2 regions of the Pseudoxanthomonas mexicana genome follow, and region 1 is predicted to be linked to the other one. Evidence: predicted binding sites of a transcription regulator. Region 1 holds the regulator's gene; the other holds the start of a gene.
The links. The regulator FliA, encoded in region 1, starts transcription of late flagellar genes. The targets are predictions, from matches to a motif close to TAAAGTTTNNCNNNCNNNGGCCGATAA.
Positions count from the first base shown of each region.

Region 2: the regulator FliA is predicted to act here: its motif matches at 11,592-11,618, upstream of IAE60_RS11585 (HDOD domain-containing protein).

Region 1 is NZ_CP060731.1:3,061,399-3,075,664, forward strand. It holds gene IAE60_RS14365 (efflux RND transporter permease subunit) at 1-1,856, opposite strand, end outside; gene IAE60_RS14370 (efflux RND transporter periplasmic adaptor subunit) at 1,882-3,138, opposite strand; gene IAE60_RS14375 (TolC family protein) at 3,135-4,424, opposite strand; gene IAE60_RS14380 (hypothetical protein) at 4,488-4,877, opposite strand; gene flhB (flagellar biosynthesis protein FlhB) at 4,988-6,118, shown strand; gene flhA (flagellar biosynthesis protein FlhA) at 6,115-8,199, shown strand; gene flhF (flagellar biosynthesis GTPase FlhF) at 8,362-10,095, shown strand; gene IAE60_RS14400 (MinD/ParA family protein) at 10,085-10,963, shown strand; gene IAE60_RS14405 (RNA polymerase sigma factor FliA) at 10,960-11,712, shown strand; gene cheY (chemotaxis response regulator CheY) at 11,908-12,288, shown strand; gene IAE60_RS14415 (protein phosphatase CheZ) at 12,288-12,905, shown strand; gene IAE60_RS14420 (hypothetical protein) at 12,942-13,085, shown strand; gene IAE60_RS14425 (chemotaxis protein CheA) at 13,113-14,266, shown strand, end outside.
Region 2 is NZ_CP060731.1:2,460,888-2,475,153, reverse strand. It holds gene IAE60_RS11645 (RidA family protein) at 375-719, opposite strand; gene IAE60_RS11640 (DUF998 domain-containing protein) at 749-1,411, opposite strand; gene IAE60_RS11635 (diguanylate cyclase) at 1,585-2,673, shown strand; gene IAE60_RS11630 (sensor domain-containing diguanylate cyclase) at 2,683-4,488, opposite strand; gene IAE60_RS11625 (hypothetical protein) at 4,534-4,830, opposite strand; gene IAE60_RS11620 (SAM-dependent methyltransferase) at 4,953-5,747, opposite strand; gene IAE60_RS11615 (GNAT family N-acetyltransferase) at 5,766-6,353, opposite strand; gene trxC (thioredoxin TrxC) at 6,350-6,790, opposite strand; gene IAE60_RS11605 (hypothetical protein) at 6,789-6,944, shown strand; gene IAE60_RS11600 (hypothetical protein) at 6,991-7,428, opposite strand; gene thpR (RNA 2',3'-cyclic phosphodiesterase) at 7,610-8,203, opposite strand; gene IAE60_RS11590 (M13 family metallopeptidase) at 8,317-10,440, opposite strand; gene IAE60_RS11585 (HDOD domain-containing protein) at 10,619-11,557, opposite strand; gene IAE60_RS11580 (PA2169 family four-helix-bundle protein) at 11,795-12,250, shown strand; gene IAE60_RS11575 (DksA/TraR family C4-type zinc finger protein) at 12,327-12,593, opposite strand; gene IAE60_RS11570 (M14 family metallopeptidase) at 12,689-13,615, opposite strand; gene IAE60_RS11565 (class I SAM-dependent methyltransferase) at 13,738-14,266, shown strand, end outside.

The DNA of each region.
Region 1 (14,266 bases):
GGATCGGTCGCCACCTCGGCGGTCCCGAGCTTGCCGAACACGTGGTAGACCTCGGGGAACTGCTTGATCCGCGCCTCCAGCGTGGATTGCATGTGCACGGCCTGGTCCAGGCTGGTGCCGGGAATGCGCATCGCGTGCATGGCGATGTCGCCTTCGTCCAGGCTGGGCACGAACTCCGAGCCCAGGCGCGTGCCCAGCAGACCGCACAGCACCACCGTCGCCAACGCGCCGGCCACCACGGGCCCGCGCCGGCGCAGTGCCCATGCCAGTGCGGGCGCGTAGGCGCGACGCGCCCACTGCATGAGCCGCGTGTCCTTCTCCTGCACCTTGCCGCGCAGGAACAGCGCGATGGCGGCCGGCACGAACGTCAACGACAGCACCATCGCGCCGGTCAGGGCCAGCACCACCGTGATCGCCATCGGGTGGAACATCTTTCCCTCCACGCCGGTGAGCGCGAAGATCGGCAGGTAGACCGCGGTGATGATGCCCAGGCCGAACAGGCTGGGCCGGATGACCTCGGCGGTCGCGGACGCCGTCGCGCCCAGGCGTTCTTCCTCGGTCAGCGCGCGGCCCAGCGCGTGCTGCAGTTCGCCGAAACGGCGCAGGCAGTTCTCGATGATGATGACCGCGCCGTCCACGATCAGGCCGAAATCCAGCGCACCCAGGCTCATCAGATTGCCGGACACGCCGCCACGGACCATGCCGGTCAGCGTGAACAGCATCGCCAGCGGAATCACCGCCGCGGTGATGAGCGCGGCGCGCACGTTGCCCAGCAGCAGGAACAGCACGGCGATGACCAGCAGCGCGCCCTCCACCAGGTTCTTCGCCACCGTGCGGATGGTGCGGTCGACCAGCGTGGTGCGGTCGTACACCGGTACTGCGCGCACACCCGCAGGCAGGCTGCGGTTCGCCTCGATCAGGCGTGCCGCGGTGGCCTGCGCGACCTCGCGACTGTTGGCCCCGATCAGCATGAAGGTGGTACCCAGCACGACTTCCCGGCCGTCCATCGTCGCCGCACCGGTCCGCAACTCCGGGCCTTCGCCCACCTGGGCCACATCGCGCACGCGGATCGGGACACCGTCGCGCCGGTCCAGCACGATGTCGCGGATGCCCTCCAGGTCGGCGACCTGCCCCGGCGCGCGCACGAGGAACTGCTGGCCATTGCGCTCGATGTAACCCGCGCCGACGTTCTGGTTGTTGGCGGAGACCGCCGTGACCACGTCGTGCAGGGTAAAACCGAGCGCGACCAGTCGTGCCGGGTCCGGCGTGATGTGGATCTGGCGCGCGAAGCCGCCGATGGTGTTGACCTCGGTCACGCCCGGCACGTTGCGCAGTTGCGGACGCACGACCCAGTCGTGCAACGTGCGCAGGTCGGTGGCGGTGAACGGTGTGCCGTCCGCCTTGCGCGCCTTCGCGTCGGCTTCCACCGTGTACATGAAGATCTCGCCCATGCCGGTGGCGATGGGGCCCATCGCCGGTTCCAGTCCCGCGGGCAGCTGCGACTTGACCTGCTGCAGGCGCTCGGCCACCTGCTGGCGCGCGAAGTACAGGTCGGTGCCGTCCTGGAACACCACGCTCACCTGCGACAGCCCGTAGCGCGAGATCGAGCGCGTGTAGTCCAGTCCCGGCAGTCCCGCCAGCGCCGTCTCGATCGGGAACGTCACCCGTTGTTCGGACTCCAGTGGCGAGTACCCGTCCACCTGCGTGTTGACCTGCACCTGCACGTTGGTAATGTCGGGCGTGACGTCGATGGGCAGCCGGCTGAAGCTCCAGCTGCCGACGGCGATCAACGCGACCGTCAGCGCCAGCATCAGCCAGCGATGCGCGATGGCGAAGCGCAGGATGCGTTCGAGCAGACCTTGCGGCGTCGGGATCGTGGCATCAGTGGTCATGCGAGGCCCCCGACTTCTCGATATCGGCCTTCACCAGGTAGCTCTGCTCCACCACGACCTGATCGCCTGCCTTGAGGCCGGACAGCACCTCGACGCGTTCGGCATCGCGCTTGCCGAGTTCGATCGGACGGATCTCGTACGTCTCGCCGACGCGCACGAACACCACATTCCAGTCGCGGAATGTCTGCAGCGCTGCCACCGGCAGCACCAGCGCGGCCGGCTGCTGTTCCACCGTGATCCGCGCCTTCACCGCGGAGCCGGGCCGCCACAGACCATCGGCATTCGCCAGCGTGGCGCGCGCCACCGTGCTCTGGCTGGCGGTCGCGGTGCCGGGCAGCACGCGTTCCAAGGTGGTCTGCGCAGTCACGCCATCACTGAGCCGCGTCACCGTCACCGGCACGCCGGGCACGATGTGCTGGGCATCCGCGCCGAAGATGTGCAGGTCCACCCACAGCGACGACAGGTCGGCGACCTCGAACAGCGTCGCGCCTTCGGTCGCCACGCTGCCCACGCTCGCGTTGCGCGCCAGCACGACGCCGCTGATCGGCGTGGTCACCGGGTACGTGGTCAGGCTGAGATTGCTTTCCACCGTCGCCAGCGCCTGGCCGGCCCGCACGCGGTCGCCCACGTGGGCGGTGAGGCGGCGGATCGGCCCGGGGAAGCGCGCGGCGATGTTGGCCACACGGCCTTCCACCGGCGTCAGCAGACCTTGTACCTCGTGCTCGTCGGCGATCACGCCGGCTTGTACCGGCGCGACGCGGATGCCGGAGTCCTCGGCGATCCTCGCGGCGATCGTGGTGCGGCCTTCGTAACTGTCGTAGGTCCAGCGCAGGGCCTTGCCTTCCACGCGGGCGAGCACTTCGACATCGAAGGAATGGGGTTCGCCGACCATGGTCCTGGCGAGCAGGCTGCCATCGGCCTGCGGTACGAGCGTGTGCTGCTCGCGAACGCCGCCCAGGCGGACGAGGCGCACCTCGACCGTGCCCGCCGTCGCCGGCAGCGGCTTGCCGTCGCGGTAGAGCCAGGCTTGGTAGGTCGGCGGCGTGCCGCTTTCGGCGATGGCGAGCTCGACGGTGACGCCGTCCTGTGTCAGCAACCGGCCACCGTGTTCGCCGCGTGCGGCTTCTTCCGCGCCGTGTTCTTCGCCTTCGTGGCCATGGCCAGCTTCGGCATGGTCGTCCTTGCCGCCGCAGGCGACCAGCAACAGGGAAAGCGCGAGCGCGCCGATCAGGGGTCGCAGGGTCATGGGGTCGTTCCTTCCGGTGAAGCGGCAGGGACGGCGACGAACGCCTGTCCGGTGAGCCGCTGTATTTCGATCAGGGCCGCCTGCGCGTCGAGCGCGGCGTCCAGTTGCTGGCGACGGGTCGCCGTGGTCTCGGATTGCAGCTGCGCCCATTCGAGGTAGCTGATGGCGCCCGCGCGGTACGCGCGCTCGGCCGCCTGCTCGGCACGCAACAGGCGCGGCAGCACATCGGTGCGCGTGCGCTGCACGTCGAGCTGCGCCACCCGGTAACGGCCATGCGCGTCGGCCAGGGTCGAGTACAGCGCGATATCGCGCGATTCGCGCTCGATCTCCAGCGCCGCGAGGTCGGCCTCGGCGGACCGGATCTCCGGACCGGCACGGCGCGCGCCGCCCAGCGGCAGCGACACGCCGCCGACCAGCGCCATGTCGCCGCCCTCCTGCAGGCGACGCACGCCCACCTGCCAGTCGATATCGGGGGTTGCCGCGGTACGGGCCAGGCGTACGCGCGCTTCGCGCACGCGGCGTTCGTCTGCGAACTGGGCCAGTTCCGGTGTGCCGTCGAGCAACGCGGCCAATTCAGCCGCATCCGCGATGTCGGGCAATGCCAGCGGATCGGCCGGCGCGATGTCGAAACGCGGTGCGCGTTCGCCCCACAGTGCGGCCAGATGCTGGCGCGCGGCGACCTCCTGCTGCTCCGCACGCGCCCGCGAGAGTTCGGCGCGCGCGAGCGCCGCCTCCGCCGTCAGCACGACCGATTCCGGCGATGCGCCGGCCTGCAGTCGTTGGCGTGCACCGGCGACGGTCCGCCGGCGCTGGGCGATGTCCTGCTCGGCGATGGTCTTCCGGGCGCGCGCCGCTGCGAAGGCAAGATAGCGGCGCGCCACATCCGCCAGCAGGTCCAGCCGCTGCGTCTCGCGCTGCAGGGCGAGCGCGTCGATGCGGGCCTGCGCCAGCGTGCGCCGCGCATCCAGCTTGCCGCCGCGCTCCAGCACGCCGGCCAGGGTCAGGGTGGTCTCGGTCTGGCGGAAGGCGCGCGCATCCCCGCTGCCCAGCGCGTTCTCGATGTCCAGCCCCGCGCGCAGGGCCGGCCGCAGCGACGCGGCGTCGAAATCCGCCTGCAGTCCGCCTCGGCGGGCATCGATCAGGCGCAGGTCGGGATGGGTACGGGCCACGCGCGCGACGGCATCGTCGAGCGTGAGGACATCAGGGGGAACAATGGGCGATGGCGCCTGCGCGTGCACGCACGGCGCGATCGCGAGGGCGGCCAGTGCCGCCAGTCGCAACCACATGGGGAGTCTCCGGAAAGTCGGTGATGGAACGCCGGACGGAGCAAGCTCGGCCCGGCACGGCCGTCACGCGACGATCGGAGGACGCAGCAGCGAAGCCGGCCGCGACGGCGGCAGGGGCACGGTGTCGGCGAGGGGCGCCGCCGACGCCGGCGGCATGCCGGGCAGCGCGATCGGCGCCGGCACGATGGCGGTCAGATGGCCGCAGCAATGGCTGGCATGCATCAGCGCATGCAGCAGGTCGCCCTCGCCGGCCTCGCCATCGGCATGTTCGTGCCCGGATGCCGCATCGCCGTGCTCGGACACGGCATGCAGGTGTTCCCCGCGGCTGCCCAGTTCGTGCAGATCGCCCAGCGAGGCCAGCACCGGATTGGCCAGCACCGCCAGCAACAGCAGCGCCAGCGCAGGCAGGCGCAGTAGCAGGCAGCGGGGTCGGCGGAGGGCGCGGAACAGCATCTGCCAGATGCTAGCTGCGCGGGACAGCGTTAGACAATTCCATGTCGCGCCGCGTCCGCGGAGTGGAACGGGACTTGCAACGACCGCTCCGACCCCGTCGGAAACACGCCATGTCTGAGCAGGACGAAAGCGGCGAACGCACAGAACTCCCCACCGAAAAACGACGCCGCGAAGCCCGTGAACAGGGCAACATCCCGCGCTCGCGCGAGCTGGCGACGGCAGCGGTGTTCGGGGCGGGCGTGCTGGCGATCATCGCGATGGGGCCTTCCCTCGCCCGGAATGCGCTGGGCTGGATGAAGATCGCCCTGACCCCCGATGCGGCACTGATGCGCCAGCCGGACCAGTTGTTCGGCCACGTGGGGCTGCTGCTGCTCAAGCTGCTCGCCGTGATCGCGCCGGTGGCCGGCATCTGCGTGCTCGCCGGCCTGGTGGCGCCGGTGGCGATGAGCGGCCTGCAGTTCTCGCAGAAGGCGCTGATGCCCGATTTCAAGCGTCTCAGCCCGGCTGCCGGCCTCAAGCGCCTGTACGGCGCCGAAAGCGTCGCCGAACTGCTGAAGTCGCTGCTGCGCGTGGCCCTGATCGGCGGCGCGGCGGCGATCTGCGTGAAGCTGGGGCTCAACCCCCTGCGCGAACTGCTGACCATGCCGCTGGAACAGGCCGTGCGCAGCGGGCTGGCGTTCACCAGCACCCTGCTGCTGGCCACCACCGGCGGGCTGATCCTGCTGGCCGCCATCGACGCGCCCTACCAGAAGTGGAACTGGATGCGGAAGCTGAAGATGACGCGCCAGGAACTGCGCGAGGAGATGAAGGAAAGCGAGGGCAGCCCGGAAGTGAAGGGCCGCATCCGGCAGATGCAGCACCAGCTGTCGCAGCGCCGGATGATGGAAGAGGTCCCGACCGCCGACGTGGTGGTGGTGAACCCCACTCACTACGCGGTGGCGCTGAAGTACCAGGCCGGCCAGATGGGCGCGCCTACCGTGGTCGCCAAGGGTGTGGACGAACTGGCCCTGCGCATCCGCGAAGTGGCCGACGCCCACCGCATCGCCATCGTCTCCGCGCCCCCGCTGGCACGCGCCTTGTATCGGGAGGGGCAGCTTGGCCGGGAGATCCCCGTGAGACTGTACGCCGCCGTCGCCCAGATCCTGTCCTACGTGTACCAGCTGCGCGCCTGGCGCGTGGGCGAAGCCCCGCATCCGGACATGCCCGCCGTGGACGTGGATGAGCATGGGGGCAAGGCATGAGCGCGCAACCGGCCGCCGGCGGCGTGCGCTGGATGGAGATGCTGAAGAACGGCCTGGGCGCGCCGCTGGTGGTGCTGGCGCTGCTGGCCATGATCGTGGTGCCGCTGGCCCCGCCGGTCCTGGACGCGCTGTTCAGCTTCAACATCGCCATCTCGCTGGTGGTGCTGCTGGCCGTGATCTACGTGAAGCGCCCGCTGGACTTCACGATCTTCCCCATCATCCTGCTGATGACCACGATGCTGCGTCTGGCGCTGAACGTGGCCTCCACCCGAGTGATCCTGCTCAACGGCCAGAACGGCCATGACGCCGCCGGCAAGGTCATCGCGGCCTTCGGCGAGTTCGTGGTGGGCGGCAACTACGCGGTCGGCATCGTGGTGTTCGCCATCCTGACCATCATCAACTTCGTGGTGATCACCAAGGGCGCGGGCCGTATTTCCGAGGTGTCGGCGCGCTTCATCCTGGACGCGATGCCCGGCAAGCAGATGGCCATCGACGCCGATCTCAACGCCGGCATCCTGACCCGCGAGGAAGCCAAGGCGCGCCGCGAGGAAGTCCGCGAGGAGGCCGATTTCTACGGTGCGATGGACGGCGCCAACAAGTTCATCCGTGGCGATGCCATCGCCGGCATCCTGATCCTGTTCATCAACCTGGTCGGCGGTTTCGCCGTGGGCATGGCCCAGCACGGCATGCCGGCGGCCGAGGCCGCGTCCACCTACACGCTGCTGTCAATCGGCGACGGCCTGGTGGCGCAGCTGCCGGCGCTGCTGGTGTCTTCGGCGGTGGCCATGCTGGTCACCCGCGCCTCCCGTTCGCAGGACATGGGCCAGGCCGTGATGGGTCAGGCCTTCGGCCAGCACAAGGCGCTGGCAGTGGCCGCGGGCGTGCTGGGCCTGGTCGGCCTGGTGCCGGGCATGCCCAACGTCGCCTTTTTGACGCTGGCCGCGATCCTGGGCTACCTGGCCTGGAAGATGTGGAAGCGCACGCAGGAGGGGCCCGAAGCCGCCACCGGCGATGTCGCGGCCCTGCCCGCCCCCGGCGCACCGGACCGCAACGCGGAGCTGACCTGGGACGAACTGCGCCCGGTCGATCCGCTGGGCCTGGAAGTGGGCTACCGGTTGATTCCGCTGGTCGACAAGAACCAGGGCGGCGAACTGATGTCGCGCATCAAGGCGGTGCGCCGCAAGCTGACCCAGGACCTGGGATTCCTGATCCCGCCGGTGCACATCCGCGACAACCTGGAACTGCCCTCCAACGGTTACCGCCTGCTGGTGCACGGCGTCCCCGTCGCCACGGCCGAGATCCATCCGGACCGCGAGCTGGCCCTGGACCCCGGCGGCGCCTTCGGCGCCATCGACGGCATCCCCGGCAAGGACCCGGCCTTCGGCCTGGATGCGGTGTGGATCCAGTCCCACCAGAAGGCCACCGCCGAATCGCTCGGCTATACCGTGGTCGATCCGGCCACCGTCATGGCCACCCACCTCTCCCACCTGGTCCGCGAACACGCACCTGAACTGCTTGGTCACGAAGAAGTACAGCAGCTGCTGTCGCAGCTGGGACGCAGCGCGCCCAAGCTGGTCGAGGACCTCACGCCCAAGACGCTGCCGCTGGCCACCGTGGTGCGCGTGCTGCAGAACCTGCTGGTCGAGCGCGTGCCGATCCGCCAGCTGCGCCGCATCGTGGAGTCGCTGGTGGAATTCGCGCCGCAGAACAGCGACCCGGCCGCACTCACCGCCGCCGTGCGCACCTCGCTGGGGCGTTTCATCGTGCAGGAAATCTCCGGCATGACCCCGGAGCTGCCCGTCTACACCCTGGCGCCGAATCTGGAACGCGTCTTGCAGGACAGCACCCAGGGAACCGGCGCGGCGCTGGAACCGGGACTGGCAGAACGCCTGCACCAGAGCCTCGCCGACGTGGTGACCAAGCAGGAAGCCCGCAGTGAGCCTGCAGTGGTGCTGGTACCGGGTTCGGTCCGCGCCGCCCTCGCCCGCCTGGTCCGCCACAGCGTCCCCTCGCTGTCGGTGCTGGCCTACAGCGAGGTGCCCGAGGACAAGCGATTGAAGCTGGTGGGGACGATCAGTTGATGGTGTGGCAAGCGGGAACGGGGAATGTGGGTTGGTCGCAATCGGCAGGAGCAATGAGATGACACGAATTCAGCAGCAGATGTCTCGACGAACGCGTGGGAAGCGGTTCGCCCGCCCTCTGTCGTTCCCTGTTCCCCGTTCCCTGTTCCCGGCCCTCATCCCATGAAAATCAAACGCTTCGTCGCCCCCGACATGCGCGCCGCCTTCGCCATGGTCCGCCAGGAACACGGCCCGGACGCGGTGATCCTGTCCAACCGCGTCACCGAGGACGGCGTCGAGATCGTCGCCGCCAGCAACTACGACGAGGCGCTGGTGAAGCACACGCTGGAGGCGATGCGCCCGGCCGCCGCGACCGCCCCGCTGCATCCGCTGCTGGACCCGGCCGCGCCGAACCGGGCCGCGAACACGGACGCGAACGCCGCGGTGCCCGCAACGGCCGCAGCGTCCCTGTCACCCGCCGAGGCCGCCGCTAATTACTTCGCGCGTCGCCAGAGCGCGCCGGCACCTGTCGTGCCGGGATCGGCGCGTCCCGAGACCCCCGTCGCCACGCCGCGCATGCCGGTGGCGCCTGTGGTCGCAACGCCGGTTGCCGCCGCCAACGAAGCGCCGCCGCGCTTCGCGCCCGGCCAACCCCTGCGCGACATCGCCCCGCAGCTGATCGAACCCACATCCTTCGCCGCCAAGCTGGCCGCCTGCCTGCCCGCGGCGCCCGCCAACGAACCGGCACCTGCCGTCGCACCGCACGCCGAACCCGCCGCGCCGCCGCGTCCGCGCACCGCCGTGCGCGCGGACATCGACGACACCCTGGACCTGGACGCAATGCTGCCGTCGATCGCGCCGCCGGTCGCCCTGCCGGAACCGGCGCCTGCGCCGAAGGTCGCCACCCTGCCAGGTGCGCGCCTGCCCTCCGCGGACACCGTCCCCGCCCCGGCCGCCGTCACCGTGCCCACGCTGACCGTGGTGGCCGACAACGCCGCCGACGCGCGCGAGAGCGACGCGCAGCTGGTGCAGATGCGCGGCGAACTGGCGGCGATGCGCGAAATGATCGAACGCGAGATGCACCGCCTCACCGACGAACGCCTGCGCGGGTCGCCGGTGCGCATGCAGGCGATGGAGCTGATGGAAGACTACGGCTTCGACGCCGGCATCACCCGCGACATCGCCCTGCAGATTCCCGCCGACACCGAGGCCCATCGCGGTCGCGGCCTGATGCTGGGACTGCTGTCGAAGAAACTGCCCGTCACCGAGGCCGATCCGCTGGAAACCGGCGGCGTGGTCGCCCTGGTCGGCCCCACGGGGGCCGGCAAGACCACCACCATCGCCAAGCTGGCGGCCTGCTTCGCCCAGCGCCACAACGCGCGCGATGTGGCCCTGGTGACCACCGACACCGTGCGCATCGGCGGCCGCGAGCAGCTGCACGGCTACGGCCGCCAACTGGGCATCGCCGTGCACGAGGCCGACAGCGCACAGGGCCTGGCGTTGGTGCTGGAACGCCTGCGCGACTACAAGCTGGTGCTGATAGACACCGCCGGCCTGGGCCAGCGCGACCGCAACCTGGTCGGCCAGCTCAACTGGCTGCGCGCGTCCGGCCAGGTGCAGACCCTGCTCTGCCTGCCGGCCAATTCCCATTTCGCCGACCTGGACGAAGTCGTCCGCCGCTTCAGCACCGTGCAGCCACAGGGCGTGGTGCTGACCAAGCTGGACGAAACCGGTCGCCTGGGCAGTGCGCTGTCGGTGGTCGTGGACCACCAGCTGCCCATGGCCTGGGTGACCGACGGCCAGCGCGTGCCCGACGACCTCCATCGCGCCAACAGCGCCCACCTCGTGCTGCGGCTGGACCAGCTGCGCCGCGAAGCCGACGAACCCTGCTCGACCGAGGCCACCCATGTCGCCTGACCCCCTGCTGCAGACCAACCCCCGCAGCACGCCCCCCCTGCCCGGTGCCTTCCATCCGGTGCGCGTCATCGCCGTGACTGGCGGCAAGGGCGGCGTGGGCAAGACCAACGTGTCCGTGAACCTGGCGGTATCGCTGGCCGAAATGGGCAAGCGCACGCTGCTGATGGACGCCGACCTGGGCTTGGCCAACGTGGACGTGCTGCTCGGCCTGTCGCCGAAGTTCACCCTGGCCGATCTCGTCGCCGGCCGCTGCCAGCTGGAGGACGTGCTGCTGGAAGGCCCTGAAGGCCTGATGGTGGTGCCGGCGTCGTCGGGTTTCCGCCACATGGCCGAACTGACGCCCGCCGAACATGTGGGCCTGGTCCATGTGTTTTCCGAACTGCAACGCGCGCTCGACGTGATGGTGGTCGACACCGCCGCCGGCATCACCGACAGCGTGCTGACCTTCTGCCAGGCCGCGCAGGACACCGTGGTGGTGGTCTGCGACGAGCCGGCCTCGATCACCGACGCCTACGCCCTGATCAAGGTGCTGGCGCGCGAACGCGGGCTGGACCGCGTGCACGTGATCGCCAACATGGTGCGCGACCCCAACGAAGGCCGGAAACTGTACGAGAAGCTCGCGCGTGTCTGCGAACGCTTCCTCGGCGACGTGGCCCTGCATTACCTGGGCGCCGTGCCGCAGGACGACTGGCTGCGCCGCGCCGTGCAACGCCAGCAGGCGGTGGTGAAGGCCTATCCGGGCAGCCCGTCGGCGCGCGCGATCGCCGAGATCGCCCGCACCACGGCGCGCTGGCAACCCCCGGTCGGCGCCCGCGGCAACGTGGAGTTCTTCGTGGAACGCCTGATCCAGCGCGGGGTGGCCGCATGAACACCGCCGCCGCCCAATACCGCGCGGTGCAGCGCACCGCCGCCAACGACGTCATCGCCCAGCATGCCGACCTGGTGCGCCGCATCGCCCACCATCTGGCCGCCCGACTGCCGGCCAGCGTGGAGATCGACGACCTGATCCAGGCCGGCATGATCGGCCTGCTGGAGGCTTCGCGCAGCTACGACGCCGAACAGGGGGCCTCGTTCGAGACCTACGCGTCCATCCGCATCCGCGGCTCGATGATCGACGAGATCCGCCGGGGCGACTGGGTGCCCCGCTCGGTGCACCGCCGCGCCCGCCAGGCCGCCGCCACCGTGCGCGAGATCGAACAGCGCACCGGCCGTGCCGCCATCGCCACCGAAGTGGCCAGCGCCATGGAGATGCCGCTGCCCGAATACCTGCGCCTGATGGAAGACGCGGCGCGCGGACAGGTGCTGAGCCTGGAATCGCACATCGACGACCATGGCGAACCCAACACCACCCGTACCGGCGGTCCCTCGCCGCAACAGCACCTGGAGCGCAGCGAGTTCCGCCAGCAGCTGGTGAAGGCCATCGGCCAGTTGCCCGAGCGCGAACAGCTGGTACTGTCGATGTACTACGAGCAGGAACTCAACCTGAAGGAGATCGGTGCGGTGCTCGGCGTCAGCGAATCGCGCGTCTGCCAGATCCACGGCCAGGCCATGGTGCGCCTGCGCGGCCGCCTGCAGGTGTTCGAGAAGGCGGACGCGGGGCTGGGCGACGACGAGTGACCCTGGACGATGCATACCTGTAGGAGCGCCCTCGGGCGCGATGCTCTTGCTTGAATTTCTGCGACAAGCATCGCGCCCGAGGGCGCTCCTACAAAGGCAACGTCGCAGGCTCCCTAAACCTTTCCCTCCCCCGGCCGATACCGCCACCAGACCCACCGTCCACGCAGCACCGGAGCACCCGTGACCAACAAGAACATGCGCATCCTGATCGTGGACGATTTCTCCACCATGCGCCGCATCATCAAGAACCTGCTCAACGACCTGGGCTATACCAACACCGCCGAGGCCGACGACGGCAGCACCGCGCTGACCGCGCTGGCGCAGGGCAGTTTCGATTTCGTGGTCACCGACTGGAACATGCCGGGCATGACCGGCATCGAGCTGCTGAAGGCCATCCGCGCCGACGACCGCTTCAAGACCCTGCCGGTGCTGATGGTCACGGCCGAAGCCAAGCGCGAGCAGATCATCGAAGCGGCGCAGAACGGCGTGAACGGCTACATCATCAAGCCGTTCACCGCGCAGACGCTGGAAGAGAAGCTGGGCAAGATCTTCGAGCGCCTGGGAGCGGCCGCCTGATGAATGCCATCGCCGATGTGGGTGCCGCCCGTGCGGCCCTGGTGGAGAAGCTGCAGCACGCGCTCGATGCCCTGGAACAGGGCGACGAGGCGGGCTGGCGCCGGGAACTGGACGCCATCGCCGCCTGGCGCACCCAGCCCATGATGCAGGGCCTGGGGCGACTGGCGCGCGAACTGGCGCAGACCCTCGGCGAACTGCCCCCCACCGACGCCGGCGAGCTCGATGATGCCTGCGCGCGCCTGGACCACGTGGTCGAGATGACCGAACAGGCCAGCCACACGACGCTGGATCTGGCCGAACAGTGCCGCGGCTACGCCGCGCAGCTGAAGGGCACCGATCTGTCGCCCGAACAGGCTGCGTTGGTGGACCGCATCGGCAAGGGCCTGTCCGAGATGGCGCTGGCGCAGAGCTACCAGGACCTTACCGGCCAGATCATCCGCCGGGTGGCCGGCATCGTGCGGCGCGTGCATGAAGGCTTCGGCGCGCTGGGCCTGCCGCCACCGGAAAAAAACAGCGGCAAGGGTTCAGAACTCGCCGGCCCGGCCGTTGCTGGTCTTGACCGCAATGCCTTCTCGCAGGACGACGCCGACGACCTGCTGTCCGGCCTGGGCCTGTAGCCCGGCGGAAGCGCGACGCGGCACCGGAGACCCGCCATGACCGATTCCACCGACCGCCGCCCCCGCCATCCCGTCGTCCTGCTGTTCGTGGGCGTGCTGCTGGTCTGCGATGTCATCGCCGGCCGCATCCTGCGCCGCCGCCACGCGCATGCGATGCGCCTGCTCGATTCCTCCCGCTGATCGCCCGTTCCGGTACCCGCCCCGCCCATGTCCGCCGTCACCCCTGAAATCGCCGCCGACTTCCTGATCGAAGCGCAGGAAATCCTCGACCGGCTGGGCGAACAGTTGGTCACGCTGGAACAGGACCCGTCCGACAGCGAGCAGCTCAATGCGGTGTTCCGTGGCTTCCACACACTGAAAGGCGGCGCCGGCTTTCTGGGCATCCAGCCCATGGTCAACCTGTGCCATGCCGCCGAAGAGACCCTGGGCCTGGTGCGCGCCGGCCAGGCGACGCTGGAACCGCAGCATTTCGATGCCGCCCAACAGTCGCTGGACTGGTTGCAGCAGATGCTGGACGCCATCGGTGCCGGCGAAGACCCGCCGCATGCGCCGCAGATCCTGATCGACCAGTTCGACGTGCAGGGCCATGCCGCATCCGCACCGAAACCGGCGACCCCGCCCGCAGCGGGCGCTGCCGCCTCGTCGGGCGGCGACCTGATCTCCGACGACGAGTTCGAAGCGCTGCTGGACCAGTTGCACGGCGACGGCGTGCCGACGACGGTGGCGGCACCCTCGCCCACACCGCCGCCCCGTCCGCAACCCGCGCCCAAGCCCGCGCCTGCAGGCAAGCCGGCCGCCAAGGCGGGCGGCGAAACCGAACAGACCATCCGCGTGGATACCAAGCGGCTGGACGCCATCGTCAACCTGGTCGGCGAGCTGGTGCTGTCGCGCAACCGGCTGAAGACGCTGCGGGCGCGCATCCGCGACGAAGAGCTGGACCGCGCCGTCAGCGGGCTGGACATCGCCACGGCCCGCCTGCAGACCGCCGTCATGCGCACGCGCATGCAGCCGGTCGGCAAGGTGTTCTCGCGTTTTCCCAAGGTGGCGCGCGATGTCGCCCGCCAGCTGCAGAAGGAAGTCGACCTGGAACTGGTCGGCGCCGACACCGAGCTGGACCGCAACCTGGTGGAGGCGCTGGCCGATCCGCTGGTTCACCTGGTACGCAACGCGATCGACCACGGCATCGAAGTGCCGTCACTGCGCGAAGCCTGCAGCAAGCCGCGGCAGGGCCACGTGCGCCTGTCGGCGCAGCAGGAAGGCGACTTCGTCACCATCGAGATCCGCGACGACGGCGCCGGCATCGATCCGGAACGCCTGCGCGTCAAGGCGCTGGAGAAGGGCCTGATCGATCCCGAAGCCGC
Region 2 (14,266 bases), 600 kb from region 1:
CTGCGGCGCGCACCCCGGGAAGTGCGTGCCGCAGCGGCTGCGGAACGTGGCGCGCACGATACGCGAGCCGTTGTTGAAGTCAGGTTAGCGTTTTAAAGCAGTTTTATTACAGACATTTACGGCCTGATATGCATGCTGCATCTCAGGCCGCTGAATCGTCATTCAGCCTCGTCCAGCGCGACGTCTCCCACCCGATCTTCGCGCCGCGCCTTGGCAGCGACATGCATGTTGTCGACCAGATTGGGATAGCGTCGCCCCGCCGCCCGCGCACGTGCGCGGGCCTCTTCCACTTGGGCTGGGGAAAGTTTGAGACCACCATCTCCCCGCTTCGGCGTGGGACGTCGCCAAGGACCCGGCGTGCGGCTGGCCACGGATCAGACAGCCGCCGTCACCACGATCTCGATCAGCCAGCCCGGGCGCGCCAGATGCGCCTGCATGGTCGCGCGCGGAGGCGCATGGCCTGCCGGCACCCACGCATCCCACACCCGGTTCATCGCTTCGAAATCCTGCAGGTCCTTCAGGAATATCTCCGCGCGCAGGATCTTCGCCTTGTCACTGCCGGCGCGCGCCAGCAGCGCGTCGATCTCGGCCAGCACCTGCTGGGTCTGGCCGGCGATGCCCTGGGTGGCGTCCTCGGCCACCTGGCCGGCCAGGTAGACCACGCCATTGTGGACGGCCATTTCCGATAGCCGCGGGCCTACGTCGAAGCGCTGGATCATGAAGTCGTTCTCCGGTGTGTCATCGAAGCTTAGCGCCCCGCCCCGCCGTCCGCACGACGGGCGGCCTGGTGCAGCCAGGCGCCCGCCAGCAGCATGGCCGCGACGATCAGCGCGATCAGCAGTTTCTGCACCCATCCCCGCCCGGCCGGCGGCCACAGTGCATGCACCCACAGCAGCACGAAGCACGCGCCCGACCAGGCGGCGGCCAACGGAAAGTGGCGGCGCCACGCCGCATCCAGACGGAAGCGCCACGCCTGCACTACCATGCCGCTCACCACGCACAGGAAAGCCGTGATCGCGCAGACATGATGGAACATCAGGTGGAAGTCCGGCGCCACCTGCGGCAGCCATGAGTCCCCGATGGCCACGCCCGCCAGTGCGAGCGAACCGGCGCACAACAGGAGAACCGGCGCTGCACTGCGGGCCCGCGGCGCCAGTTGCACGTACAGGCCCATCGCCAGCGCCACGATGGCCACGGCCAGCAGGCAGTACATCGTGCGCAGCAGCAGCCCGTACGGACCCCGCAGGTACTGGCTGAGGGTCGCCTGCTGCCAGGCCAGGTCATCGCGCACGAGTTGCAGGCCACCCGCCACGCCCAGGAACAGCAGCGCCCCGAGGATCGCCAGGCGCGCCGCCAGCCCGGCAGCGCCGCCATGCAGGGGTTCCGGGTGCAGGGGAGCGGTATCGGACATGGGCGGGCCGGTGGCGGGAGGGTCCGGATTATCCCGGAACTCAAGAATCACGGGCACCGGCCGCTGGGGTGGCAGACCTGCGCGACGTGCCTGCCGTCACGCTTTGACCTACACTCCGGCTTCCCTCGGCGTACCGGGGATGGCCGCCATGAGCAAGGGGACTCTTCGCGCCAATGCCTTCCGATACACCGCCGCCCGGGACCGATCCGGCACGCCACGCCCAACGCCTGCCGCGCCGGATCCACCGGTTGCGCATGCTGGGCATGGGCCTGGCGGCGTTGCCCATCGGCATGGTGCTGATGGAGAACCAGGCCGGCGCCGGCCACTGGGGCTTCCTGCTATTCACCACCATCCTGTGGCCCCAACTGGCGCTGTGGCTTGCGCTGCGCCACCGCGAGCCCTTCCGCGGCGAGATCCGCAACCTGCTGCTGGATTCGATCCTCGCGGGGATGTGGGTGCCGCTGATGGCGTTCAATCTTCTGCCCAGCGTCATGCTGGTGACGCTGGCCACGGTGGACAAGATCAGCACAGGCATCGACAGGCTCTGGTACTGGTCGCTGCCGCTGATGCTGGCCGGCGGCATCGCGGCCGGGCTGGCCACCGGTTTCGAACTGCAGCCGGTCACCAGCATGGCGGTGATGATCGCCTGCCTGCCCATGCTGCTGATCCACTCCATTGCGGTCAGCCAGGCCAGCTACCGGCTGGTCCGCAAGGTGAAGCGCCAGAACCGCCAGTTGGACGAGCTGAGCCGGCGCGACACGCTGACCGGCCTGGACAGCCGGCGGCACTGGCAGGAGCGCGCGTCCGCGCTGCTGGAACAGTGCGCGGCGACGGGCGATCCGGCTACGTTGCTGATGATCGACATCGACCATTTCAAGGCGATCAACGACCACCACGGCCATGCGGCCGGCGACGACGTGCTGCGCGCCACGGCGGACGTGATACGCCACAGCATCCGCGGGCAGGACGATGCGGGCCGGCTGGGCGGCGACGAGTTCGCGGTGGTGCTGCGCCACACGGACGTGGAGGCGGCCGCCACGGTCGCGCGGCGCATACGCGAGGGCGTAGAGGCCCTGCGCGTGCAGAGCGCGCCGGGACTGCGACCCACGGTAAGCCTTGGACTGGCGCAGGCCATGGCGCCGCAGGAGGGGTTGCGCGCCTGGATGGAAGCGGCCGACCGCGCGCTTTACCGGGCCAAGAGCGCGGGTCGCAACCGGCTGGCAGTACACGACGGCCTGGAGGCCGCCATCGACACGCCCTGAGGCCGAACGTTACGCGCCGAGGTGCTCGCTGCGTTCCCGCTGGGGCAGTTCCAGCACGTTGCTGGCGGCACGCACCGCTTCGCTCTCGTTCTCGTGCACGCACACGCGGTTCCGCCCCAAGTGCTTGGCACGGTAGAGCTGCCGGTCGGCATGGGAGAGCAGCCGTGCCAGGCTGTAGCCGGACTGCACGCTGGAAGTCACGCCGAAGCTGCCGGTGATGGCGAACACGTGGCCGGTTTCGCGGGTGTCGATCTGGGCCAGCCTCACGCGGCAATCCTCGGCCACGCGGGCGGCGGCGCGCAGGTCGCAGCCGTACATCAGGATGGCGAACTCCTCGCCCCCCAAGCGGCCCAGCACGTCGATGCGGCGGCAGAAGCCCTTGCTGGCCTCGGCCACTTCCTTCAACGCCCAGTCGCCGGTGCCATGGCCGAAGCGGTCGTTGATGTTCTTGAAGTGGTCCAGGTCGTACATGATCAGCGCGGCCTGTTCGCCGTTGCGGGCGCATTCGGCCAGCGCGCGCTCGGCGCGGATGGTGAAGTGGTGGCGGTTGCAGATGCCGGTCAGCGCGTCGGTCTCGGCCATCTTCTTCAGCGACAGCTGCACACGCTTGATCTTGAATGCCCAGTAGCCGATGGAGGCCACCAGCACGATCAGCAGCATGACGATCAGCCGGTTGTTCTGCGCCGCCTGCTGATCCACCTTGCGCTGGAGCTGCAGCACCTGGTTCTGCTGGTCCAGCAGGTTGATCTGCTGGTTCTTCTGAACGATCTGCTGACGCACCAACTGGTAGGCCAGTTCGCGCGTCTTGATCTCGTTGAGATACGCCTTGTCGGCCTCGGCGTATTTCTTGTACTGCTCCAATGCGCGAACGGGATTACCTTGGATGCTCGCGATTTCGTAAAGCACGCGATGTGCCATGACCAGCGGGAGTGAACCAGCGATCGAATCGCCCTGAGCGACTGCAGCTCGCGCGTGTTTCTCCGCCCCCTGGATATCGCTCATCTTCAGGCGATACTCGGCGAGCATGGAAAGATACTCGGCCACCAGCACCGGATAACCGGTCTTCTCCACACCCGGGAGGTGCTTCTCAAGCAAGGCGATGGCGCTGGCCGTCTTGCCTTCGCCATGCCATTTCCGGGCCAGGAACGTGCGGGAGAATCCTGCGAGCAAAGATTCATTCTCTCTCTCGCAGTGCTCGATGGCCCGAAATATCTGGTCTTCCGCCAACTCCTTACCTTGACCCTGCATCGACTCGATGATCAGGTTTTCAGCAATGCAACGATTCCGGCCCGAGGGACCGTCTCCAGCGACCTGGCTCGCGTACTCGCCCGCGAGCTTGAACTCGCCCACTCGGTTGTAGAGGATTCCGGCAGCCAGCAAGCCATGATGCCTGGCGGCGCGATCCTTCACTTCCGGTGCCAGAGGAAGCATCTCGTTCAGCGTACTCAGGCCTTGCTCGAACTTGCGATTGCCCGCATACGTGTTGGCCAGCATCGCTGCGGCCCGATACTTGATTTCCACGTCTTTGGCGCTTACCCGCACCTCTTCCAGATCGCGTATCGCAGAGTCTGGCTTTCCCTCAAGCAGATAGCCGTGCGCTCGCATGAGGCGAATCTTCATCCGCTCCTCGGGCGAAGACCTCTCCTCGAGGGCCTGAAGTTCGTTTAGTACTCTGAAGAACTCTTTCGGTTGCGACGTACGTATCGCATCCGCCTTTTCAAACAAGGCGTCGAATGACGCGCCCGCGTACGCGGGCGCCGCCAAGAAGAACGCGACCAGGGCCAGTAATCCGTACCGATGCTTGCTAGAACTCATCCTGTCAGCTCCACCTCATCGCGCTCCCGACCGAGCGAGGATCGACTACTCCTCGCGTTGCTCCTCACCGGGCTCGGGAACATCGTCCTGCTCCGGCAGATCCTGTTCTTCTGCACCATCCGGCGTCGCGATCATGCAGAACATCACGTCCCTGGCCTTCTCGAACTCGCAGATGGCCCGGATGTCACGGTCCAGCAGCGCCTGACGGGCCGCTACCGGGACATGGTACTTGTCCATCGCGGCGACGAAGTCGTCGGCCGACGCGCCCGCGAGATGCGGCGAGCCCCCAAGGGACTCCATGAAACGGATTAGATTCGACACGAACTCATTCCCCTGGATCAAGATGGATGACCCGGCGCTTTTCCGCCCTCCGACGGGCGGCCCCTTGCGCCAGCGCCGCCCTGGAACGGGCTGCGACCAGACAATACCTGCTTTCGAGGGGGTTCTCTACCTGTTTGAAGCACCTACCATCCGGATTGCCCCAGACCGGATAGTCGCCGTGAAACCGCCAGATTCGGTTCCATCCGGCGCGCGGGCGGTATGACCAAGGTCGTTTCAAGACGGAGTTCGGCCTGCAGCAGGTCCCCCAGCGCCAACCGCTCCATCCGGGGAGCCGCGATCGGCAGGGTGGCAGCCTCATAAGCGATGGCTTCGTCGGATAATACATACCCCTGCTCCTGGAGCAGGTCCAGCAGCACGGCGCGGAGCTCGGCACCCGTGGCGGAGAAGCGGGCCAGGGTCCTGTCCCCCGCCACCCCGATCTGCCACAAAATGAGGTAGGCCGAGGGATCGATCCGCCGCTTGTAGAACATGAACTGGCTGGCCTCGTAGTGTTGGCAGCCATAGGTGCCAGGATCGATCCCAAGGTCGGCATACAGGCAATCCTCGGCGGATACCGCGGCCTCCATGACCGCCTCGTATCCTTCTTCCCGTGCCTGAGCCACCGACCGGTGCGGCACGACGGCGAACACGCCAGGATGACCATAGAACGCGCCGCAGACGCGGCGTCCCGCCCGAACCTCCTCCATCATGGCCGCCACCATCTCGCGGTAGGTCTCGGTCCGCGGCTTGCCCTCGGCATAGAACGGCTGGAGGCTGCGCACATCCTGGTTCATGCCCTGTACCCAAAGCTCGACCAGCGGATCGGATACCGCCACAAACACCACGTCGGCTTCTTCGATATGACTGCGCGCGCGCGGCCCGATATGCGCGCCCAGCATCATGCCGGTGCCCACGCAGGCCAGACTCCCCTTCTTCATCTCATCCCCTGTTTCAGATTATTTGGATGGCGCAGTCATGGGCGCCCTCGTTTCCAGACCCCGGGCGCATTGCCAGCGCTGGCGGGTCCTCTCCCAGCGCACTTCCCCCTCCTTGCTCCCCTCGGCAGGAATGCGCCGGAAATCCAACTTCCGCATCAGACCTTCCGCGCCCCCGTTCACCGCCCGATGGCGGGTGAACACCGTGTCCACCCCACCCTCGGCGAACGCGAAGTCCATCAGCCGACGGATGATCTCGGTCGCGACACCCACATTGTGGTACTGCGGCCAGATCAACGCACCGATCTCGGAGCCTCCCTCCCGCGCGACCAGTGCAAGCAGACCCCATTCCTCGCCCGTCGAACGATCCACGACCACCCAGGCCTGATACCGGCCGTCCGTGCGCTGACTGAACGCCACCACTTTGTCAAAGGCGCTACGCGCTGCTACGGCTGCCATGGGCTCGCCGACGTGCCGCATGACCTCCTCGTCCGTGTAAAGCGCGATATAGAGCCCGTCGTCGTGCGCCTCCAGGGGGCGAAGCCGGAATCGAGCGGTTTCAAGCGGGGGCGCTCCCAGTGGCGAGGCAGCGACGATGCATCCACTCACCCCACCTGCCCCCTCGCCCAGCGCACGATCGCCTCCGCCGGCATCGCGCCGCTCTGGCGCGCGATCTCGCGGCCGCCCTGCAGCAGCACCATGGTCGGAATGCTGCGGATGCCGAACCGGTTGCCCAGTCCAGGGCTGGCCTCGGTATCCACCTTGGCCAGCCGCATCGCCGGTTCCAGCAACCCTGCGGCGCGCTGGAAGTGCGGCGCCATCTGCAGGCAGGGCCCGCACCAGGGCGCCCAGAAATCCACCAGCAGCGGCAAGGTGCTGCGCAGTGCGTGGCGATCGAAATCCGCTTCGCCCAGGGCCAGCGGCACGCCGGTGAACAACGGGTGGTGACAGCGTCCGCAGGCCGGCGCTTCCGCCAGGCGCGCTCGCGGCACCCGGTTCATCGCGGCGCAGTGCGGACAGGCGATCAGGGGGTCTTCGGCGCTCATGCCGGCATCCTACCGCCCGCGCGTCGGCCGCGTCACCGCGCGACGCGTCAGCCGCCCCCCACCGCGTCGCACGGCGGGCGCGCAACTGAGCCAGGGCGAAGCCCGGCAGCTCTACCAGGCGAAGCTGGACGTGCTGCGCACGGGCGAACGCTGATCGGCCCGACGCGGGGCCGCGCTCTTGGACGCGGCCCCGCGCGGAACTATTTCAGCTTCAACTGCCGGATCAGGTTGCTGCCCAGGATCTGCCGCATCTTGCCGCGATCGGCGTAGGCCGCGTTCGCCTGCGTCGTGCTCTGTCCGGTGACCTTGCTGGACACCGCTTCGGACCGGTCGCGAAGGCCGTCGAAGGCGGCCATGTTCGGGTACACGACGGTCAGGTAGAGATCCGGCTCGTCCGGCCGGCGCGCCTGCGTGGAGTACACCGCGTAGTCCAGGATGATGCCGGCCTCCTTCTGCGCCTCCATGACACGCTTGTACGGCCCCTGCAGGTGCGTCATGTAGTGGTCGAACTGGCCGTCCATGACCTTGACCGCGGTGACCTCCATCACCGGCCCTTCGGTATAACTGCGGTCCTGCGCGGACAGGGGGAGGCACAGCGCGCACAGCAGCAGCGCCCACAGCAATGGCAAGCGTTTCATGTCGGATTCCTCGTTGGGTGCTCACCGGATGATTCCGGGTGCCCAGCTGAACGCGGCGCGGCATCCTGCGCCGGCCATGCAACCAGAGGAATCCGGCGCCCGGCCGACGAACGCATCCCGGGGGCGACCCTGTATTACGCCGTTGCACCCCGCATCGCGTCGCGCCGCCCTGCGCGCCGGGCTAATCCGCCAGCGACCACTCGCCCAGGCACTGGTAGTCCGGCTCGCCCTCGATCCCCTGCAGCAGGTGCACGGCCTGCGGATGCAGCACCACCGGCGTCACGTCCACCGGCGCGGTGCGCGGGGGGACATAGGCCAGGGTCAGGTGTGGCACGAAGCTGCGGCCCAGCGGTTGCCGGAAGCCCGCCCGCAGCAGCCGTTGCTGCAACCCGCGCCAGAAGGCCACCACTGCCGGCGACGGATGCAGCGCCGCCAGCGTCAGGGCCGGGTTCTTCGGATTGCCCAGGCACAGCAGGTGGTCAAGCGTGATGCCCAGCGGCTCGGGTTGCCAGTCGCGCATGGCCTCACGCGCCGAGGCCACAAGGTCCTCGCGCGGCCCCTCGCTTTCGCCGAGGAAATGCAGGGTCAGGTGGTAGCGCTCCGGACGCACCCAGCGCGCCTGCGGATAGTCCGCCTTGAGGTCTTCGGCCCGGTGCCGCAGCGCCTCGCATTCGCCGGGCGATGGCACGAGCGCGAAGAACAGGCGATGCAACCGGCCCGGCTGCGGGCCGCCGAACAGATCGCCTTGCTGGGATGACGCGGGTGTGGCGGGCATGACGCAAACGGCGTGGGGACGACGACGATGGCCTGCATCATCGGCGCGATGTCCATGCCGTGCAACCCGCGGTGGGCGGGACGTGCGCGTCCCGTCTCTCTGCCCTCACCGCATCACCAGATCCGCACGCGGTCCTGCGGGGCGATGTACAGCGCGTCGCCGGGCTTCACATCGAAGGCGTCGTACCACGCATCGATGTTGCGCAGCGGGGCGAAGGCGCGGATGTGGCCCGGCGAATGCGTGCCGTTGACCAGCTGCTGGCGCAGCGCATCGTCGCGCCACAGGGTGCGCCATACCTGGCCCCAGCCCATGAAGAAGCGCTGGTCGCCGGTAAAACCGTCGATCACCGGCGCCGGCTTGCCGCCCAGCGAGCGGTGGTAGGCCTCCAGCGCGATGGTCAGGCCACCCAGGTCGCCGATGTTCTCGCCCATCGCCACACGGCCGTTGATGCGCATGCCCGGCAGCTGCGGGAACTCGTACGCCTCGTACTGCGCGCCCAGCTTGGCCGCCTGTACTTCGAACTTGGCCGCGTCCTCGGCCGTCCACCAGTCGCGCAGCACGCCCTGGCCGTCGGACTTGCGGCCCTGGTCGTCGAAACCGTGGATGATCTCGTGGCCGATCACGCCGCCGATGGCGCCGTAATTGACGGCCGGGTCCGCATCCGGGTCGAAGAACGGCGGCTGCAGGATCGCGGCCGGGAATACGATCTCGTTCTTCACCGAGTTGTAGTACGCGTTGACCGTCTGCGGGGTCATGCCCCACTCGCCCTTGTCCACGGGCTGGCCGATGCGGGCGCGGCGGAAATCCCATTCGAACTGGCCCGCACGCTGCGCATTGCCGAACAGGTCGCCGTTCTTCACCACCAGCGCGCTGTAATCGCGGTATGTGTCGGGGTGGCCGATCTTCAGGCCGAAGCCGGCCAGCTTGGCGTGCGCCTCGGCCTTGGTGGCCGGGCTCATCCAGGCCAGCGTGTCCAGGCGCGCGCCCATGGCCGCCTTCACGTTGGCGACCAGCGCATCCATCTTCGCCTTGGCCTCGGGCGGGAAGTACAGCTTCACGTAGTCGCGGCCGATCGCCTCGCCCATCGCGGATTCGGCGAAGGCCACGCCGCGCTTCCAGCGCTCGCGCTGCTGCGGCTGGCCGGACAGGAACTTGTCGCGGAATTCGTACTGCGCCACCGAGAAGTCCTTCGACAGCAGCGGTGCCGCATTGTCGGTCGCGTGGAAGGCCTGCCAGGCCTGCAGCGTGGCGATGTCGGTGTCGGCGAAGATCGCCGCGATCTTCGGGATGGCGCTGTCCTGACGGACCACGGCGCGGCCGGCGCCCTCGACGCCGGCGGCCGTGAAGAAGTCCGCCCACGGGAACCTCGGGGACTTCGTCGCGAACTCGGCCATCGCCAGCGGGTTGTAGGTCTTGTCGCGGTTGCGGCTCTCGGCGCGCGTCCAGTGCGCCTCGGCGATGTGGGTTTCCAGCGCCAGGATCGCCTTCGCGTTCTCCTGCGGCTTGTCCCAGCCGGCGAGCTGCAGCATCTGCGCGATGTAGGCCTGGTAACGCTCGCGCTGCGGCGCGAAGTTCTCGCGCAGGTACATCTCGCGGTCGCCCAGGCCCAGGCCACCCTGGCTCAGGTACAGCGTGTAGCGGTCCGGATCCTTCTGGTCGTCGCTGACGCCCAGGTTGAAGAACGTGTCGTAGAAGCTGCCGCGTCGTCCCATCAGCCTGGCCAGCGCGTTCCTGTCCGTCGCCGCACGGATGTCGGCCAGTACGGGTTGCAGCGGCTTGGCGCCCAGCGCATCGATCGTCGCCTCGTCCATGAAGCCCCGGTACAGCGCTGCGATCTTGGCCGCGTCTCCACCGGTGGCCGGATCGCCCAGCGCATAGCCTTCCACCAGCACGCGCAGGCGCGCTTCGGACAGGTCGCGCAGGATGGCGAAGCCGCCGTAGCTGGAACGGTCGGCCGGGATCTGGGTGGTATCCGCCCAGGTGCCGCTGACATAGCGGAAGAAGTCCGTGCCCGGCCTGGCCTGGCGGTCCATGCCCGCCGTATCGATGCCCCAGCTGCCGAAGCGCCTGGCGGCGATCGTCGTGCCGGCGGCCGCCGCGCCCCCGGCATCGGCTTCGGCGAACAGCGACTGCAGCGTGCAGGCGTCATCCAGGCACGCGCGGTCTTCGTGGGCCGCCAGCGGGGCGGCGGCGGCCAGGGCCAGCAGGGTGGCGACGGACAGCAGGGTCTTCTTCAAGGCGGATCTCCGTGGACGGGCGCGCGCGCGCAGCGCGCGCGCGTGCCCGACAGGATATCCGCGCCACCGGGATCGGCCCTGTGCCGGAAGAAATGGCAGGCGGGAGCATTCGCCCCGCCCGGCCAGGGTGATCCGCCCGCCCCCGCCTTCGCTCGATGCGCGCTGGCGACGGCGCCGCTCAGGCGGCATCCGCCTGCGGCACGCCCTCCAGTTCGGCACTGGCCTGCGCTGCCGCGGTTGCCAGAACCCGGGCCAGCGGCCCCATGGCCGCGGCACCCTGGTCGCGTTGCCCCGCCAGCGCCTCGATCACGGGCGCCGACAGACCCCAGGCACGGGCGATGGCACCGCCCATGCGGGGCGACCAGCGCTGGAGCAGCCGCTGCAGCGAGGGCGCATCGGGCAGCGCACCACCGGCGTCCGCGCAGGCATCGCGCAGTGCCTGCACCACGACGATGGCGCCCAACCCCTGCTGCAACGCCGCCAGCTGGGCGACGAACACCTGCTCCCTGCCGCTGGCGCGCGCCAGGCCGGCCGCGATTACCGCCGTATGCTGCGTGTGGTCCCAGATCAGGTGCGGCAGGCGTCCGAACACACCGCTCTCCGTCCGCATCACGGGCTGCATCAGCGCCACGGCCACGAGATGGCGCAGTCCTTCCACACCCACCACCGCCACGGCACGGTCCAGGCTTTCGATCGCCGCGGCATGCCGACGGTACAGTGCGCTGTTGGCCAGCTTCAGCAGGTTCGCCGCCAGCGCCGGATCGCGCGCGATGATGCCGGCGATGTCGCGGCCCGATGCGTCCGGATCGTTCAGGGCACCCAGCAACTGGGGCAACATCTGCGGTCGTCGCGGCAGGCGTTGCGGGTCGTCTGCGAAACGCGCGAGCGCGGCCCTGGCCACGCCGATGATGGGGAGACCCTCCTGGGGCGCCAGCGTGGGCACGCTCTCCACCCCGGCGAGTCTGAGCAGGGTGCCCGCCCATTCCTTCGGGATCTCGCTCCGCTCGCCACTCTCCGGCAGCCGGCCCTCTTCATACGCATTTGCCGGCGAGGCGGAAGACGGCGCGGTCGACCGCACCTGCCTCCACCAGCCCGTCATCTTCTTCAGCAGTGGCACGGCAGCCGCCATTCTTCTCCGGTCCGACGCCATTCTATCGGCCGTCCGGTGCCGGACTTGAACGCCTTGAACGGTCGTCGACGGAATGTGCTCACGTCCCCCTTACGTCCGCTTCGCAAAGCGCGCACGTTGGTGAACGGTTCCATCGCGCGGTCACGCGATGTTGATGCCGCGTGCGCCACGGTGTCCTGCACGGGCACCGCGACGTGTCCCACACATCCCCCCAAAGGAGTTCTGATGAACACGCAGAAGAAGATCCAGCATAGCCTCAACGACCTGATCGAGATCGCACGCGACGGCCACGACTTCTATACTGAAGCCGCAGGCAAGGTGAAGGATGCCGAACTGTCGGCGCTGTTCATGCGGATCGCCGGCGTCAAGCAGGACATCGTCACCCGCCTGAGCGCCGTGGTGGCATCCGCGGGCGGCAAGCCCGCCGAGCACGGCACGATGGTGGGCAGCATGCAGCAGTTCTACGGCAAGGTCCGCGCCGCACTGGGCGACACCACCTATGGCTACGTGGCCGAACTGGAGGAGTCCGAGGACCGCCTGCTGAAGGCCTTCAACGAGACCATCGGCGACGAGGACACCCCCGCCGCCGCGCGCGCCGAAGCTCAGGCGCTGCTGCCCAGCGTGCGCGAATGCCACAATGTCATGCGCGACCGCAAGCAGGTGCTCAAGCGCGCCAGCTGATCCCTGCAACGGCCGCAGAACGCAGAAGCCCCGCATCGGCGGGGCTTCTGCTTTGCGCATGGCGGCCGCTCACGCATCAGCGCAACTGGCTGTCCTTGCTGCCGCGGCGGTTGTAGGTCGCGGCACCCTGGCCCTCTGCGTCCGCCGCCTCCTGACAGGCCACGCACAGCCGCACGCCTGGCACCGCCTTCTGCCGCGCAGGGGGAATCGGCTTCTCGCATTCCTCGCAGCGGGTCAGGCTGGGGCCCTTGGGCAATGCACGGCGCGCACGTTCGATGCCGTCCTTGACGGTCGCGTCGATCTGGTCCTGCACGGCGCCATCGCCGGCCCATCCGGTTGCCATGGTCGTCTCCTCATGGATCCTGGTCGCCGGCCCAGCTTACGCCGCCGTCGACCCCCGATTTTCATGAAGCAGGATGGGGTCGCAACCGCCCCGCTTCAACCGTTCGCCAGCGCGTAGTCGATCGCCGCCACCACCGCCGCCACCTGGGCATCGTTGCACTGTTGCGGCGTGGCCTTCGGGCTGTCGGGATAGACCTCGGTGACGGTGGTGTAGCGCGCGTCGGTGATGCCGGTGCACAGGCCGAGCGATCTCACCGGATACTCGATGACGCCTTCGGCCACCACCGGCGAACCGATGATCTCGCCCTGCGCATCGGCCGGCGCGATGTGGGTGACGGCGGCGACCGCGGCGATCACCGCGCGCTGGAACTCCGGCTGCCGGCGCTCGCTGTCGTCCACCAGATAGAACCCGTCCGGGATCCCGCCCGGCTCGAACGGCTTGCCGTCGCGCGCGGCCAGCGCGGGCCGGAACTCGGATTCGTCGCTGTCGGTGGTTTCATGCAGGTCGATGTGCATCAGTACCCGCTCCCTTAGGGGCGCGACCAGGGCGATCAGCGCCGCCGATTCCTGCGCAGGACTGTCGGCGCGGAACGAACGGTTGGGATCCAGCGCATCGGCATTCCAGCGATGGATGCGCTCGTAGCCCCACGGACTGACGCACGGCACCACCAGCAGGTTGGCCTTGCCCGCGTAAGCTCCGGCGCGCTGCTCGAGGAACTGCAGCGCACCGTGCACGCCACTGGTCTCGTAGCCATGCACGCCGCCGGTGACCAGCATCGTGGGCAGGCCGTCGTCCCAGTCGCGGCTGCGGACGGCGTACAGCGGGTAGGTTTCGCCGGGACCGTAGTCGATCGTGCCGTACTGCTGCACGTCGAAACGCCCGCGCAACGCATCGATCGCCACGCCGACATCGTCCACGTAGCGGCGCCGCACGCGCTGCTGCGCGCGCCACTGGGCTTTTTCTGCCGCGCCCCAGGGCTGGCCCGGGGTACCGATGGGATGGAAGCGCGCTGGCAGGTTCATGGCGACGGCAAGGTGTGGACAAGGGGTCGGCACTATACCAGCGGGGTCCGCGATGCCCGCTGCCCTGTCATCCGCAGGCCATCGCGGCGAAAATGCGGACCTGCTACCTGCGCACGACGTCTATGCCCCGCTACGCCGGCCCCCTGCTCACCCGTGACACCGCCCTCGTCCTGCTTGCCGCCCGCGAGCGTGGCGAGGCGCGCTGGGCGGGCTCGCTCGACCTCGGACGCACCCAGGGCGAGGCGTTGCTGGAGGACGACGGCTGGCGCTGGCACGGCATCGCCTACCCGTATCCGGGCAAGCTCAAGGACCGGACGCTGTATTGGTGGGATGGTGAGGACTTCGCGCCGGTGTCGCGCTATGCGGGCTCGCTGATCAAGCTGGTGCCCACCGAATGGGGCGTGCCCACGTTCGAGATCGACGGCATCAAGATGCTTCCGACGTCGAGGGAGTCGCCGCTGGACGATGCGCAGCGCAAGGTCGCGCTGGTGGAGCCGCGGGGCAAGGTGGTGCTCGATACCTGCGGTGGCCTCGGCTACTTCGCCGCCTGCTGTCTGGCGGCCGGCGCCACGCGCATCCGTTCGTTCGAGAAGAACGGGGACGTGCTCTGGCTACGCACCCTCAATCCTTGGTCGCCGGACCCGGATGCGC